DNA from 3 places in the Rhizobium sp. 10N414 genome. Region 2 is predicted to be linked to each of the others. Evidence: predicted binding sites of a transcription regulator. Region 2 holds the regulator's gene; each other region holds the start of a gene.
The links. Region 2 encodes LexA, which represses DNA repair genes until DNA is damaged. Its sites were predicted from a motif close to TGTTCNNNNTGTGTTCNG; they were not measured.

Region 1 (5,695 bases), on a different contig from region 2:
TCTGCTCGCCGCTTGGGCCCGCGTCGGCGCCGGCCGTGGCAAGGAAGCCCTCACCACGATCCAGAAGATGAAGGGACCGGATTGGGTCGGCATCTTCAAGTCATACAATGCCGGCGCGATCGCGATCGTGAACGGCGACATCAGGGCCGCTCGCCAGAACCTCAACGACGCCGTGCTCGACAAGGACGGCGGCGCGACCGCTCCTGATACCTTCATGCGCGCCGTCATCGCTCTTGCCCGGCTCGAAGCCTCACAGGGCAACAAGCAGAAGGCGCTCGACGCAATTTCCGTCGGCGACAACCTGCTGCCCAACTACGCGCCGCTCAAAGCGCTGCGCCAGAGCATCGAAAAGGGCGAGAAGCAGGAGCAGCAGATCCAGACGGCCAAGCAGGGTGCTGCCGGCGTGCTCTTCTCCATCGGTGGCGCGCTGAACCGCGACGGCGCCGAGGATATTGTTTCGCTCTACCTGCAGACCGCCAAGACGCTGGATCCCGATAGCGCCGATACGCTCGTCATGCTCGGTGGCATTGCCGAGAAACAGGAGCAGATGGACCGCGCCATCGCGCTCTATCAGCAGGTACCCGAAAACTCGCCGATGCGCCGCATCTCCGAGCTTCAGCTCGGCCTTGCGCTTGCACAGGGCGGTAAGGTGGAAGAGGCACGCAAGCACCTTCAGAACCTGATTGCCTCCGATCCGAACGACGTTCGCAGCTACCTCGCCTATGGCAGCGTGCTGTCGGACGTGAAGGATTACGCCGCGATGGCCGAAAACTACGACAAGGCTGTCGAAGTTATCGGCCCACTGCCGGGCAAGGGCGCGTGGACTGTCTTCTTCCAGCGTGGCATTGCCTATGAGCGCCTGAAGAAATGGGACCAGGCCGAGCCGAATTTCCGCAAGGCGCTGGAGCTCAACCCGGATCAGCCGCAGGTTCTAAACTACCTTGGCTACTCGTGGATCGACATGAACCGGAACCTCGACGAGGGGCTGGCGATGATCAAGAAGGCGGTCGACCTGCGTCCCGACGATGGCTACATCATCGACTCTCTCGGCTGGGCCTATTTCCGGCTGAACCGCTTCGCCGAGGCGGTGGAGGAGTTGGAGAAGGCTGCGCAGATCAAGGCCGGCGACGCGACGATCAACGACCATCTGGGCGATGCCTATTGGCGCGTCGGACGCAAGCTCGAAGCCGTCTACCAGTGGAACCGCGCGCTCGGCTCCGACCCTGAGGCATCCGAGATCCCGAAGATCAAGGACAAGATCGCCAACGGCCTGCCGCAGGATACAGACAACTCCAAGGCTGCGGACAAGAAACAGCCTGACCCGGCGCCGATCCAACCGAAGCCTACCGATAAGAAGTCCTGATCGGCGATGCCAGAGGCGAGTATGGGCGATGACGTGACTGTCATCGAGGACGCTCCGGCAAAAATCAATCTGGCCCTGCATGTGACGGGCCAGAGATCCGATGGCTACCATCGGCTCGACACGCTCGTGACCTTCACCAAACATGGTGACCGGCTGGGCTTTGCGCTGGCGGATAAAGATGAATTCGTGATCTCCGGGCGTTTTGCCGAGGCGCTTGACGACAGCCGCGACGACAACCTCGTCCTGAAGGCTCGGGACTTTATGCGCGAGGCGATCGCTCGCGAGGGCGGCTCCGCTCCCGCCGTCCGCATCCATCTCCAAAAGAACCTGCCGATTGCCTCCGGTATCGGCGGCGGCTCGGCCGACGCGGCGGCTACGCTTCGCGGTCTGATGCGGCTCTGGAATGTCTCGCTTCTGAACGCGACCATCGAGGCAATCGCCATTCGACTTGGCGCCGACGTGCCTATGTGCCTGGCGAGCAGACCGCTGATCGCCAGGGGCATTGGCGATCAAATCGTGCCTGTCGACGACATGCCGGCCTTTGCCATGGTGCTGGCAAACCCGTTGAAAGGCGTATCAACGCCCGAGGTTTTCCGAAGGCTGACGAACAAGGCCAATCCGCCGCTCGACATGACGCCGCGTTTCAACTGGGTCGAGGCGATACGCGCTACGCGCAATGACCTTGAGCCGGTCGCTCGCGGCCTGCTCCCCGAAATTGCCGAGATCTCGACGATGCTCAAGAAGCAGGGCGCATCTTTCGTTCGCATGTCTGGTTCCGGTGCGACCTGCTACGGTATATTCCCTACGCTTGCGGCGGCGGAAGACGCCGCCGCCGCGCTTCACAGCGAACGGCCGGACTGGTATTTCGAAGCCACGGAAACGACTGCGGGAGGTCATGATGCCGGGTTTGGATGAAACGCGTCCCTTCATTCCTGTCGGCATTGCCGTGCTGACGGTCTCGGATACACGCACGCTTGCCGATGACCGCTCCGGCGATACGCTGGCCGCCAGGATCAAGGAGGCGGGGCACCGGCTGGTCGACCGCGCGATCGTCCCCGATGATCGGCAGGCGATCGCTTCCCGCGTGAAGGCGTGGACCGAACGCGACGATATCGACGTCGTCATCACCACGGGGGGAACCGGCTTTACCGGCCGCGACGTCACCCCGGAAGCTCTGGAGCCGCTCTTCGAGAAGAGGATGGATGGCTTTTCGGAAGTGTTCCACCGTATCTCCTACGACAAGATCGGCACCTCGACGATCCAGTCCCGCGCCACGGCGGGCGTTGCCAACGCGACCTTCATCTTCGCGCTGCCGGGCTCACCTGGCGCCTGCAAGGACGCCTGGGACGGCATATTGAAATCCCAGTTCGACTACCGCCACATGCCCTGCAATTTCGTGGAGATCATGCCGCGCCTCGATGAGCATCTGAAGCGCGGCGCCGGCAAGTAACGGACTGCTTCGGCAGGCGACCGTCTGCCGCTCTATGCCCCTATGCCCGGCAGAGCAGGCATCGTATCCCAGCTATCACCCGACAGCAGGATGCAGCTTACGCCGTGAACATCCGTGACGAGCAGCGTCCACGTGCCGCTCTGCGCGGCGTAGACCTCAAGCATGGCGTTCTGGTTGATCAGCCCGACCGCCGTCAGTCTCTCGGCAAAATTCTTGTCGAGGAAATTGACGACCTCGGATCGGCCTGCGCAACTGCGCATCATCTGCGATGCTGCCGAATGCGGATGCGCGATCATCGATGTCGTCAATATGACGGCCGCTATCAGGCCGCGGATCATATTGCGTTTCATGACGCACCTCCTTTTGCCGGAAACCGGCAGAAGAGGAGACTTCCGCTGACCTGTTCTGCCGTCTGCCGGCATTCCATGGTCGACCGTCACGAAGCGAGGCGCTCGGGCGGCGCCATGATGAAATTATAGCGCAAAATTGTATCGGGCGCCAATTATCTGCATGGGTAGCACGCGGAGCAGCGCCCTACCTACTATCGCGCCGCGCGCGCGACCCAGGATGGAATCAGCTCGCTGCTGAGCTTGCGCAGCTTTTGCCCCTTCGCGAATTCCGCGAGACGCATTCCGCTTCTTGCGGCAGCGATCGCCTGCGCCTTCGGAAGGAGAAGCCCTAGCTCCAGCGGCGACGAAGCACGCCCGATACGCTGCAGGAACGGCCGTCGGTATCCGCGCGACGCGGTGAACCGCGCCGGTAGCTTGTTCAGGGTCATATACTCAGCAATCTCGTCGATCCAGCCGGTCTGCGGTCGCGCCCCCGGTTCCACGAAAAGGAGCCACTCGCCTCGCGCCGAATGCACTATGTCCTTGATATCCCATTGTGAATGGAAGCGGCAGCCGGCGGCGTCGGCCACCCTCGACGTTCCATCCCGCGAGTCGTGGTCCAGCACCACGACGTCGCTGACGAGCCCCTCCACTGCGCCTGCAACCAACACCGATAATGTCTGCGCCAGTTCCGGTTCCTGATCCTGGCATTCCAGTACAACTGTCAACATTGCCTATTCATAGAGCGCCGCACAAAAATTTGCCAGCGACACTTTCCTCATTTTGTTCTTGCATTGTTCTCTTTTTGCCGATAGGAATTTAATCATCAGAACGGATGGAAGCAAAGCTTCCGCCAGCGGAGAATCCGATGAATGAGCAGTCCCTTGCAGGGCAGGCCGCATTCGCGCCTGCCCATACGGCAGATATTGCCGATACGATGATCGTATCTGCCGGCCTGCGGATCGATGTCGACCGCCGCCGTGGGCGTGCGGCCGGGCTTAATCCGAGCGGGCGTTTTGAGCCTCTGCGTCGGGAAGCGTTCGACGATGCCTGGCAGAACCTTGAGGATCTGCCGCCGTTCAAGACCGACGTGCAGATCGAGAAGCCGCGAACGGTCATCACCCGCAACGAGTCGCCGGACATTCCCTTCGACCGCTCGATCAATCCCTATCGCGGCTGCGAGCATGGCTGCATTTACTGCTTCGCGCGGCCGACGCATGCCTATATGGGCCTTTCGGCCGGTCTGGACTTCGAAGCCAAGCTGTTTGCCAAGCCGGATGCGGCGAAACTCCTGGAGCGAGAATTGGCGAAGCCCGGTTACAAGCCGCGGGTGATCGCGATCGGCACCAACACCGATCCCTACCAGCCGATCGAAAAGGAATGGCGCATCATGCGGCAGATCCTTGAGGTGCTGGAAAAGGCGAACCATCCGGTTTCGATCGTAACCAAGTCGGTAATGATCCTGCGCGACCTCGACATTCTCTCGGCGATGGCGGAAAGAAACCTTGTCCGCGTTTCACTGTCGGTGACGACGCTCGACCGAAAGCTGGCGCGGACCATGGAGCCCCGCGCCTCGACGCCGACGCGCCGGCTGGAGGCCATCCGCGCGCTCTCCGAGGCAGGCATCCAGACATCGGTCCTGGCTGCCCCGATGATTCCGGCGCTCAACGACCATGAGCTTGAGCGAATTCTGGATGCGGCGCACGCGGCGGGTGCCACCGAGGCGGGTTATGTCATCCTGCGTCTCCCGCTCGAGGTGTCGCCACTGTTTCGCGACTGGCTGCTGCAGAACTATCCCGACCGCTATCGTCACGTCATGTCGCTGGTCCGCTCGATGCGCGGCGGAAAGGATTACGATGCTGAGTTCGGCAAGCGGATGAAGGGCGCCGGACCCTATGCCTGGCAGATTGCGCGCCGTTTCGAAATGGCGACGAAACGGCTAGGCATGACCCGGCGCAGCATACCGCTGCGGGACGACCTGTTCGTTCCGCCCGATGGCAGCGGCGTCCAGCTCTCGCTGCTCTGACATTTCAGCTTCGCGGATGGTCGCCCTGCCCTTCCGCGCTCGAGTCCCTGGCCCGCCGCCCTGATCCGGGGACTTGCAGGAAATCGGGTTGGCGTGCGAGGGTCAGCTTCATGAGCCGTCGCACGTCACCCGATTCTCCCATGCTTTTCGAAGATGTCCCCCTCGTGCCGGATTTCCGGCTGGAGCTGAACGCGCGCAAGGCCGGTCACTGGCCGGTTGCAGGTGCCGATGAGGCCGGACGGGGGCCGCTGGCCGGTCCCGTCGTGGCGGCAGCCGTCATTCTCGATCCGAAACGCATTCCTGAAGGCCTGAACGATTCGAAGCAGCTCTCGGCCCTGAGGCGCGAAGAGCTTTTCGTTCAGATTCTCGCAACCGCGACCGTCTCGATCGCCTCTTCAAGTTCGACGCGCATCGACGAGACCGATATCCGCAAGGCCAGTCTGGATGCCATGCGCCGCGCCATCTGCGGCCTGTCGATACCAGCTAGCTTTGTCCTGACCGATGGGCTTGACGTTCCGCCTGGGCTC
Region 2 (5,695 bases):
GGCGAGCTGCTCGATCGGATAGCCGCGATGCAGCAGTACGCCGGCGTCACCGTCGATATAGGTGATTTTCGATTCACAGGACGCGGTCGAGGTGAAACCAGGATCGTACGTGAAGGAGGCCGTGTTCTTGTACAGGGCGCCGATATCGATGACGTCAGGACCGATCGTGCCGCTCTTGACGGCGAGATCGACTGATTTGTCACCGATTTTCAGTGTTGCGCTTTGTTCCGTCATTATGATCCTCCAAACTGGCGGTTGGCGCCATAAAAGCGCCATAGGGTTAAGCGTCGTCGATGATTGCTATATGATCGCGCGCCTAATGCCAAGTTACCGTGACGCCATTTTGTGCATCGCAGTATCAACTTTTGGGCACTTCTGCGATGACCCCTGCGCATAGCAGAAGCTGATGATTATCCTTAGCTTTTCCGGCTTCCGATTTTCCTTCAGATTTTCAATCGATTATTCTTGCTTGGAAGCCCGTGAGCTTTCATTCTGGTTGTAGGGGCGGCTGTTTTTGGGCGCAATGCATGCCGGGGTTGAGGCCATTGGAGGTGAGGAAAGCCACACCCGGCGCGGACGCGTTTGGGCGCGCGGCACAGCCTTCTTTCCTCGTGCCACGAGTTCCTGCGGAACCACCGCTAACTTTCCGGACGCAATCCTTCGTGCCGTGGCCGACACGGATAAGGACTGCGTCGGATCGTTGTACATTGTGGCTTCGGCTCGCCGTGGCAACGGAGATAGAGCATGGGGGTTCTTCCTGGTTTCGCCCGTCTTCGCTGGGGCGGGCGCGATCCTCTGGTTCGTGCTTGGAAGTGCCCCGGCCGAGCTCCGGATGGTGGCGTGGTTCGCGGCATTCGCCGTTGTCGCGCTGATGGCGGGCCCGGGGCGCAGGCTCATTCGAAATCTCGCATTGGCGGGGTTGCTCTGCGTAACGGGGATGTTCGCGGCCCAGTTCGAGACGTGGAGCAAGGCGACCATCATATTGGACAGCGGTGACGACGACGATCATCGGCCGTGTCGAGCGCCGGGAAGGAGATGGCCGTGGCCGGTGGCGTTACATCGTCTCCGTCTCATCGACGCAATCGCCCGAGATAAAGCGGCCACCTGAGCGCGTTTCCATGGTCGCGCGAGGGCAGGCGGAACCTTTCGCCATCGGTGAGTGGGTGACGGGCCGGGCGCGATTGACGCCGCCGGCTGGGCCAGCACTGCCCGGCTCAATGATTTTGCCTTCAGCGCCTATTTCGATGGCATCGGCGCGAATGGCTTCTTCTATGGCGCGCCAAGCGCTTCATCGCCTGTAACCACCGATCAGGGGTCCGTTTGGGACAGCGCTGTGAACTGGTTGGACGTGCTTCGAAGCGGAATAGGGGACCGTATCCGCGAAATCCTGCAGGGCGACACCGGCGCCTTCGCCGCTTCTCTTGTCACCGATGAGCGACGTGCGATCTCGCAGGAATCGACCGAGGCTCTGCGGCAGGCGGGGCTGGCTTCATATCGTGGCAATCTCCGGCCTCAACATGGCGCTGTCTGCCGGCATCTTCTTCGTCGGCCTGCGCCAGTTGCTGAGCCTGTTTCCATCGTGCAGGCATACCCGACCAAGAAGATTGCCGCTGCCGGAGCGCTCGTGGCGCTGACGACCTACTACATGATCTCGGGCTTCGCGGTATCGGCGGAGCGTGCATTCATCATGATGGCGATCATGCTCGCCGCGGTGTTCTTCGATCGCCCGTCGATAAGCTTGCGCGACATTGCCTTGTCCGCGTGGGTGATCCTACTCCTGTCACCATCCGAGGCCCGGGGCCCGAGCTTCCAGATGTCGTTTGCGGAGACGCTTGCCCTCGTCCCGGGTTACGCGATCTGGTCAAGAAGGCCGCCGCGCGAACATCCCTTGCTGCAGGTCGCCGCAGTAAAGCCCGTCGTTTTCATCATACGCTTCTTTGGTGGCATCCTGCTGACCTCGATGATCGGCGGCTACTCGACCGCGCTTTTCGCCGTCGAGCACTTCCACCGGCTCAGCGCTTATGGTCTGCCGGCAAATCTCATGGCCATGCCGGTGATCTCTTTCGTGGTGATGCCGATGGGCATGTTCGCTATGCTGCTGACACCGTTTGGCCTCGACGTCATTCCGTGGAAAATTGCCGGTTTCGGGCTCGACATCGTGATCGCCATTGCCCAGATGGTCTCGGCCTGGGGCGGCAATATCGATATCGGCAGATTGCCGGGTTGGTAATTTCCTGTGGCGGTTGCAGGGTTCCTCTTACTTGCCCTTCTGCGCACCAAGATCCGCTACCTCGGCGCGGGTATTGCGGCGCTGGCAACAGTGCTTGTTGCGGCTGCGCCGAGCGAACCGCCGCCCGACATCGTCATTGCTGAAGACGGCAATCTCGTCGCGATTGTGAGAGGACAAGTCCTTGCACCGAACCGGCCGCATCCGCCTGACTTCATTTTCGACCAATGGCGCCGCGGAGCTAGATCAACCACCGCAATTGTTGGAGGGTGTCAACGCTATCAGGCGGCGGGACAGTCAAGGCAGATCGGAAAGGTTATCTGCCGTGGAATTGCGCAATGCCCGCGATGCGTTACGTCAGGCTGCGACGAGCACTGAGAACCGATTTGTATGCCTGAAAGGCGCCTGGTGCACAGCCACGCACGATAGCGGCTACGTCGTGACGATCGTCGAAAATCCCGCTTACTTCGGCGCTGCCGGCGATACGGCCGATATCGTCGTGACACCCGCTCGCCTCCGCACGACGGGGTGCCGGTCAGGCGCACTTTTGTTCACCGGCGAAACCTTGCGTCGCTTTGGTGCCGCTGAGGTAAGGATCGACGATCAAGGTAGCCCGGTCGTCACGACGGACTATACGAGGCTCGACCGCCCTTGGATCCGCCATCGGGCGTATAATTGGCGAAGCGGCACCTTTGACGGCGAGCCGCTTGCCTTCAATGATAGCGGCGAATGAGGCCGACAAGCTTGCCCTGGACCTTGACACGGTCAGGCCCGAAAATGCGCGTCTCGTAAGCCGGGTTCGCCGCCTCAAGTGCAATGGAGGCGCCTTTCCGGCGGAAGCGCTTGAGCGTCGCTTCCTCATCATCGACAAGCGCAACAACGATGTCGCCGGCATTGGCGGTGCTGCCGTTGCGGATGATTACCGTGTCGCCATCAAAGATGCCGGCCTCGATCATCGAGTCGCCCTTGACCTCAAGCGCATAGTGCTCGCCTGGGCCAAGCATGTCCGCCGGAATCGTGATGTCATGGGTATTGTTCTGAATTGCCGAAATCGGTACGCCGGCAGCAATCCGTCCCATGACCGGTACAGAGGCAGAACCGCCGTTGTCACCCTGCGGCGCTGGCTTCGGCGCCACAACTGGCTGTGGTTTGCCGAGGCTGCCTTCGATAACGCTCGGCGAAAAACCGCGGCGGGGCTGCAGGCTCGGGTTATATGCCTCGGGCAGTTTGATGACTTCCAGAGCGCGGGCTCGATTCGGCAGTCGGCGAATGAAGCCCCGTTCCTCCAGCGCGGTAATCAGGCGGTGGATGCCTGACTTCGACGCGAGGTCCAAGGCATCCTTCATTTCATCAAAAGAAGGGGGGACACCGGACTCCTTCATTCGCTCGTGAATGAAGAGAAGAAGCTCCTGTTGCTTGCGCGTCAGCATCGAAGTTGAACCCCAGAGTCGTGAAACAAAGCCAGAACAGACACTATATGTTCCATATGTGTTCCGCAAGTACCTAAATTTTCGTAAAACTTGCCTGCAACTTGGTGAGTTTTTGCGTCTCATTTGACCGAAAGCGTAGAAGGGGGTTGCATTGTCCTGTTGCCCGGCGCACATCTTCGCAAATTCCGGAGAAGTTGCCATGAGCGAAGCACATCCGCTGGACCACATCGTGCTGCCGGTTCCAAATATCAGGCTCTCACGCGAGCGTCTCGGAAAGCTGGGATTCACCGTCGCGCCCGACGCCCGGCACCCGTTTGGGACCGAGAATGCCTGCATATTCTTCGCCGACGAAACTTATCTGGAGCCTCTCGGGGTCGCTAATGCCGAACTGCATGAAGCTTCGGCGCAGAAAGGCAATGTCTTCACCGCGCGGGACCGTGCCTTTCGATTCCGATGTGGAGACGATGGCCTGTCTGCCGTGGTCTTTGCGACGGCGGATGCCGATCGCGACCATGCCCGATTTCTGTCCGAAAAGATCAATGGCGGCGAGATGCTGCAGTTCGAGCGGCCGATGAAGATGCCCGATGGCTCGGAGGTGACGGCCGCATTCAAGCTCGCCTTTGCAGTTGACCTGCGCGCTCCCGATTTCTTTTTCTTCACATGCCAACGTGTCAACCCGCTGCCAGCCGACCGGAAAGCCCTGCAAGTGCATCCAAATGGGGTGGTTGGGATCGCAGAGATCGTGCTTGGGGCACCCGACCCCAAGGCGTTTGGACCATTCCTGCGCGCCGCCGCCCACAGCTTGGGAACGACCAATGAGGCCTTCGGTGTGAGTGTGACAACTCCGAATGCCAGAGTGAGTGTTCTCTCCCCGGATGGACTGGACGCCTACTTCGACATCCCTGCGCCTTCCGACGATCGCGGTCTGCGTGGTGTTGCCATCGTTTTCAAAGTCGGCGATCTCGCCGTGACAGAAGCGCAATTGGCTGCTAACGGGATGACCTATACGCGCAAGAACAATCGAATTCTGGTGAAGGCCGCGCCCGGACAGGGCGCTCTCTTCGCCTTCGAGGAGAAACGATGAGCCAGACAAATTCCGAAGTCGTGGTCGGCGAAGGCGCCGGCCGCGTCACCTTTTCGAATTCCGGCAAGCTGTCGCTGATTGCCGGGCCTTGTCAGATGGAGAGCCGCGAGCATGCCTTCATGGTCGCCGGTGTGCTGAAGGAACTCTGCGACAAGCTTGGTCTCGGCCTCGTCTACAAGTCCTCCTTTGACAAGGCGAACCGGACGTCGCTGTCAGCGCAGCGCGGTATCGGCCTCGAAACGGCGCTTGAAGTGTTCACCGATCTCAAGAAGGAATACGGCTTTCCTGTCCTGACCGACATTCATACCGAAGAGCAGTGTGCCGAGGTGGCCACCATCGTCGACATCCTGCAGATCCCAGCTTTCCTCAGCCGTCAGACCGACCTGCTCGTTGCCGCCGCCAAGACCGGCCGCGTCATCAACGTCAAGAAGGGGCAGTTCCTCGCGCCCTGGGACATGAAGAACGTCCTCAACAAGCTGAATTCGAGCGGAAATCCGAACATCTTGCTTTGCGAACGCGGTGCTTCCTTCGGCTACAATACGCTGGTCTCCGACATGCGATCGCTGCCTATCATGGTGGCGATGGGCGCCCCCGTGGTCTTCGACGCCACGCATTCGGTCCAGCAGCCGGGCGGGCAGGGCGGTTCGAGCGGAGGGCAGCGCGAGTTCGTGGAGACGCTCGCGCGTGCGGCGGTCGCCGTCGGCGTCGCTGGCGTATTCGTGGAAACCCACGAAGATCCTGACAATGCGCCTTCGGATGGTCCCAACATGGTCTATCTGCGGGATATGCCGCGGCTTCTCGAAAAGCTGCTGGCCTTCGATGCGATTGCCAAGGCGGGATAAATGGATGGACGTGCACGCTGTCAACCGGCGAGCGCCAACCTCGTCTTTGTGGGATATGCCGATCCTGCCGTCCTCTCCGTGCCTTCGAGAGCGAAGCGGGAGAGCAGGTGAT
Region 3 (5,695 bases), on a different contig from region 2:
GAGCTGATTGTCTGTCATGTTCCTCCCACGATCAGATCAGGGCGCCAGGGCCGATTGAGGTGTATCGGATACGGGCTTCGATGCAAAGCGGCGCTCGCGCCAGATGATGTACAAGCCCGATGCGATAATGATCAGGATACCGACCCACTTGAGCGCATCCGGAAAGTCATCGAATACGAGCCAGGCGAAAAAGGTCGCCGACACGATCTCGAAATACTGCAGTGGTGCCAAAATGGAGGCAGGTGCTGCACGATAGGCATAGACGCCGAAGATGCCGGCAATGGCCGCCGTGACACCGACGCCGACCAGATAGAAGTAGCCCCGGCCATCCGGCATCACCGCGTCGAAGATGTCGGAACCTGTGCCGCTGCCAAAGGCAAGCAGGATCGCGCAGAACAGCAGACCCCAGATGCCCATCTGAAGCTGCATCGCCCACGGATCTTCTCGGTGCGAAAGCACGCGGGTCATCAAGGCGAAGATGGCGATGCAGAAAGCGCTGACGACGGGCAGAAGCGCGACGTAGCCGACCTCTTGAAAGCTCGGCTGGATAATCAGCATCGCGCCGAAGAAGCCGACGCCGCAGGCAATGTAGCGGCGCCAGCCGATCGTCTCCTTGAGGAAGATACTGCTCAGGATCGTCAATATGATCGGCTCGACGAAGAAAATCGCGATGGCGTCAGCAACCGGCATGAACTTCAGCGTCGTAACAAAGGAGACCATGGAAATGGTAATGATGGCGCCTCGGATGGCGTGAAAGATATTGGCTCGCCAGGAGAAGGTCTTCCAGCTTCCTCGCCAGACAACGATCGGTAACATGCAGAGAGCCTGCACCACAAAGCGGGCGGCGGTGATTTCCGCTGCAGGAATCGTAGCGATCGCGAGCTTGGAAAAGATGTCGATGATCGGGGACACCAGCACCGACAGGAACATCAGGAGAATGCCGGTCGAAACCTCCGAAGCGGAGGCAGAACGGGACGAAATGCCATTGCTCATCGCGAAACCCTTCAGTTCAGGATCTTGCGATCGCTTCGTCGCACCAGTCGGCGAATGCGGCGATGGCCGCGTCCGCTCCAATTTCATTCAGCGTTTCGTGGCGCATGTCCTGATATATCTGTGTCCTGATACGGGAGAAGCCGTGAGCTTTCAAATGCTTTGACAGCCAGATCACCGCTTTTCCGTTATCTGTTGCCGGATCCTGTCCGCCGCCGACAAGGTGGATCGGCGTGTGCTTCGGCAGCCGGTCCAGTTGCGCCTCTTGTGGTGCGCGAAACGTCATCTCGAAAATATCGAGCCAGAGCGACACGGAAGCATCGAAGCCACACAGAGGGTCAGCAATGTATRTGTCGACCTCAACAGGATCGCGGCTTAGCCAGTCGAACTCGGTTCGACGGTTGGCAATGGACTTCCCCCAGGTGCCGAAGGTGAGCTTCGGTAGGATGCCGCTTGGAACATCGGAGCCCTTAAGGGCTCGTTCTGCCAAGAGGACCGCCTGGGCGGCCCGTCCCGATAGACCCGGGTTGAAATTCGAATTCCAGACGGCAATGGCGTCATATTTCTCCGGATAGGTGATCGCCGCGTTGAGCGCGATGAGCCCGCCCATCGAGTGCCCGAAGAGGATGACGGGGAGGCCGGGATATTGCTTTACGGCAAGCTCGCGGACAGAGCCGACATCGTCGATAACCTGTCGCATGCCGTTGCGGCGGGAAAAACGCCCGATTGGCGCATCCGGGCCAGTCGTTTCGCCGTGCCCACGGTGATCGAAGGCGAACACATGGTAGCCGCGGGCTGCCATCGCTGCCGCAAAACGGGAGTAACGTCTGGAATGCTCGGCCAGCCCATGAGACACAAGGAGAATTCCGCGTGCCTCGGATTGCGCCGGCTCATGATGAAAGGCGAGTGAAGCGTCCGCCGTTTCAAGGCGTTGCGTTTCTGCGAACATCATATCCTCCCGTTGCCGGGAGAAGACCAGATCGGCCGTGAAAAGCAACACGCCCAGATATTTATGCCAAGGGATTTTTCGTACCCTACGGATTGAGGGTTGTGAAAACAAACGCGGCGTGATCTCCTGTTCATGAATTGTTCTTTGTGGGGGTGAGAATGAGCAATCCATTTCTGCGGATGGCTGTAGTCTTGATAGGAATTGCGGCCGCTGGCGTTGCGGGAGCCCAGGACGGCGGCGGAAGGACGCGCTTCATTCTGGCGGCCAGCTGGCAACCCGCGTTCTGTGAAACCAACCAGCGCAAGCCGGAATGCCGCAGCCAGACCGGGGAGAGGTTTGACGCGACCAATTTTTCGCTGCACGGGCTCTGGCCGATGCGGAAGGACTATTGCGACGTCTCTGGTACCCTGCGGAGCGCCGACAAGGACGGCGAATGGGGGAAGCTGCCTGAGGTAGAGCTTTCGGCGGATACCAAGGCGGCCCTCGAGAAGGCGATGCCCGGTACGCAATCCGGCCTGGAGCGGCACGAGTGGATCAAGCACGGCACCTGCACGAAGATGAGCGCTGACGACTATTTCGGCGCGTCGGTTCGGTTGATCAACGAGCTGAACGCCTCGGCAGTCCGCGATCTGTTCGCGACCAATATCGGCAAGTCACTGACGGCGGACGCGATCAAGGCGGCTTTCGACAAGAGTTTCGGCCCGGGTGCCGGAGATCGGGTCAAGATGAGCTGCCGACGGGCCAGCGGAGGCCGCGTTATCAGCGAACTTACGATCGGGCTGTCGGAGGACGCGACATCGAACGAGCCAGCAAGCCTTCGTGACCTTATCCAAGGGGCAGGACGGTCGTCGTTCGGCTGCAATGAGGGCGTCGTGGACGCTGCAGGGTTCTGAGACTGCCTCTCATCGAAAACGAGCCTTCGTCCGTCCACGCGCCGCGGCTAGCTGCGCCTTGATCATGCGACGCTACGGTAGAGGAGCGTGCCGAGTTCGGCTATGAATGCTGCAAAAGCCTCTGGTTTTTGGCCGCCGCGCGTTGCTCCTTGGCCCCAATTCGCCTAAATAGCGGCAAAACTCAAATTCCCGCGCGGAGCGAATTATCTATGGCACGTCAGTTCATCTACCATATGGCCGGCCTCAACAAGGCGTACGGCAACAAGAAGGTGTTGGAAAATATCCACCTTTCTTTCTATCCGGATGCTAAGATCGGTATCCTCGGCCCGAACGGTGCTGGTAAGTCGACCGTTCTGCGCATCATGGCAGGCCTCGACAAGGAATATACCGGCGAGGCGTGGCTCGCCGAAGGCGCTACCCTTGGCTACCTCGCGCAGGAGCCGCAGCTCGATGCGTCCAAGACGGTCCTTGAGAACGTCATGGAAGGCGTTGCGCCGAAGAAGGCGATCCTCGATCGCTATAACGAGCTGATGATGAACTATTCCGACGAGACCGCGGAAGAGGGCGCCAAGCTCCAGGACGTCATTGACAGCCAGAATCTCTGGGACCTCGAAAGCCAGGTTGAAATGGCCATGGACGCGCTGCGCTGCCCGCCGGGTGACTCCTCGGTCGAAAAGCTCTCGGGGGGTGAAAAGCGCCGCGTGGCGCTCTGCCGCCTGCTGCTCGCCAAGCCGGACCTGCTACTGCTCGACGAACCGACCAACCACCTCGATGCCGAGACGATCGCCTGGCTCGAAAAGCACCTGCGCCAATATCCGGGCGCCGTACTGATGATTACCCACGACCGTTACTTCCTCGATAACGTCACGGGCTGGATCCTCGAGCTCGACCGCGGGCGTGGTATCCCCTACGAAGGCAACTACTCGGCCTACCTGCAGGCGAAGGCCAAACGGATGCAGCAAGAAGGCCGCGAAGAGGCCTCTCGTCAGAAGGCGATCAGCCGCGAGCAGGAATGGATCGCCTCCAGCCCGAAGGCGCGTCAGGCAAAATCCAAGGCGCGTATCCGCGCCTACGACGAACTGGTCGCAGCAGCGGACGCCCGTCGTCCGGGCGATGCGCAGATCGTCATCCCGGTCGGCGAACGCCTCGGCCAGGTGGTCATCGAAGCCGAGAACCTCACCAAGGGTTACGGCGATACCGTGCTCATCGAGAACCTCACCTTCAAGCTGCCGCCCGGCGGTATCGTCGGCGTCATCGGTCCGAACGGCGCCGGCAAGACGACGCTGTTCCGTATGATCACGGGCCAGGAAACGCCCGATAGCGGCGAGATCCGCATCGGCGAGACCGTTGATCTCGGCTATGTCGACCAGAGCCGCGACGCACTCGACGGCAACAAGACGGTCTGGGAGGAAATCTCCGGCGGCAACGACGTCATCAAGCTCGGCAAGCATGAAGTGAATTCGCGCGCCTATTGCGGCGCTTTCAACTTCAAGGGCGGCGACCAGCAGCAGAAGGTTGGCACGCTTTCCGGCGGTCAGCGCAACCGCGTTCATCTCGCCAAGATGCTGAAGGCCGGCGGCAACGTCATCCTGCTCGACGAACCGACCAACGACCTCGATACGGAAACGTTGGCAGCACTCGAGGATGCGCTCGAAAACTTCGCCGGTTGCGCCGTCATCATCAGCCACGATCGCATGTTCCTCGACCGTCTGGCGACGCATATCCTCGCCTTTGAAGGCGACAGCCATGTCGAGTGGTTCGAAGGCAACTTCGAAGACTACGAAAAGGACAAGATGCGCCGTCTCGGTGTCGATTCGATCAACCCGCATCGGGTGACTTACAAGCGCCTGACGCGCTGATCACCCAAGATCGCGTTGGAGACCTGGAAGCCCCGGTTCGCCGGGGCTTTTTTGCGCGCATCGATGTCGCGATCCGAGCAGCTAATTTCGTGAACGGATGGAATTGCGGCTTGCCACACTCAATCGTTTCACATAAAGATATCTTTATATGTTGATTGGATCGGGTATGGGTGAGCCTATCAGACTTGGATTGGATGCGTTGGTGGACGTCCTCAGGGCGGCCGGCGAGCCGACGCGTCTTCGCCTGCTGGCGCTCCTTGCAGCAGGGGACCTGACGGTCACCGATCTTACAGAAATCCTTGGCCAATCCCAACCCCGCATCTCTCGCCACCTCAAGCTGCTCGGCGAAGCGGACCTCATCGACCGTTACCAGGAGGGCGCTTGGGCCTATTTCCGGCTTCGGCAGGATGGCAAGGCGGCCGCGTTCGTGCGTAGCCTGCTGGCTCATGCCTCCGAGAACGATGCTGTGATCCTGCGTGACAGCGAACGGTTGGCGGCGGTCAAGCGCCAGCGGGCTGAGCGGGCGCAGGCCTATTTCAGTCGCAACGCCGCCGAGTGGGACGAACTTCGCCGTCTGCATGCCGCTGACGAAGAGGTCGATGCCGCGGTCATTCGGCTGCTCGGCAGCCAGCCGATCGACTCGCTTCTCGACCTCGGCACCGGAACCGGCCGCATCCTTGAACTCCTGTCCGGCCTGTATCGTCGCGCGATCGGCGTGGACGCCAGCCGCGACATGCTGAGCGTGGCGCGTGCCAACCTCGACAAGTCGGGGATTACCAAGGCATCCGTCCGACACGCCGATATCCTGAACCTGCCGTTCGAGGCGCAGGATTTCGACGTGGTGACGATCCACCAGGTACTGCATTTCTTTGACCAGCCCGAGATCGCGATCGGCGAGGCAGCGCGCATGCTGCGGCCAGGCGGGCGGTTGGTCATCATCGATCTTGCCCCGCATGGGCTGGAGTATCTTCGCGACGAGCATGCGCATGTTCGCCTAGGCTTTT

Region 1: AC1DE4_RS26445 (PA0069 family radical SAM protein) is a predicted target of LexA. The motif match lies at 3,927-3,944, and genes of this name have one in related genera.
Region 3: AC1DE4_RS09530 (ribonuclease T2 family protein) is a predicted target of LexA. The motif match lies at 2,067-2,084, and genes of this name have one in related genera.

What each region holds. Positions count from the first base shown of each region.
Region 1 covers NZ_JBFTIN010000041.1:41,638-47,332, forward strand. Annotated here, with positions in the region: gene AC1DE4_RS26420 (tetratricopeptide repeat protein) at 1-1,363, shown strand, start outside; gene AC1DE4_RS26425 (4-(cytidine 5'-diphospho)-2-C-methyl-D-erythritol kinase) at 1,370-2,278, shown strand; gene moaB (molybdenum cofactor biosynthesis protein B) at 2,262-2,813, shown strand; gene AC1DE4_RS26435 (hypothetical protein) at 2,846-3,163, opposite strand; gene AC1DE4_RS26440 (glycosyltransferase family 2 protein) at 3,355-3,873, opposite strand; gene AC1DE4_RS26445 (PA0069 family radical SAM protein) at 4,011-5,168, shown strand; gene AC1DE4_RS26450 (ribonuclease HII) at 5,279-5,695, shown strand, end outside.
Region 2 covers NZ_JBFTIN010000025.1:48,294-53,988, reverse strand. Annotated here, with positions in the region: gene gltA (citrate synthase) at 1-234, opposite strand, end outside; partial or broken gene AC1DE4_RS20970 (ComEC/Rec2 family competence protein) at 528-2,960, shown strand; gene lexA (transcriptional repressor LexA) at 2,941-3,657, opposite strand; gene AC1DE4_RS20960 (VOC family protein) at 3,857-4,741, shown strand; gene kdsA (3-deoxy-8-phosphooctulonate synthase) at 4,738-5,583, shown strand; gene AC1DE4_RS20950 (methyl-accepting chemotaxis protein) at 5,604-5,695, opposite strand, start outside.
Region 3 covers NZ_JBFTIN010000007.1:98,386-104,080, forward strand. Annotated here, with positions in the region: gene caiB (succinate--glutarate CoA-transferase) at 1-18, opposite strand, end outside; gene AC1DE4_RS09520 (DMT family transporter) at 37-993, opposite strand; gene AC1DE4_RS09525 (lysophospholipase) at 1,010-1,939, opposite strand; gene AC1DE4_RS09530 (ribonuclease T2 family protein) at 2,098-2,832, shown strand; gene ettA (energy-dependent translational throttle protein EttA) at 3,042-4,691, shown strand; gene AC1DE4_RS09540 (ArsR/SmtB family transcription factor) at 4,858-5,695, shown strand, end outside.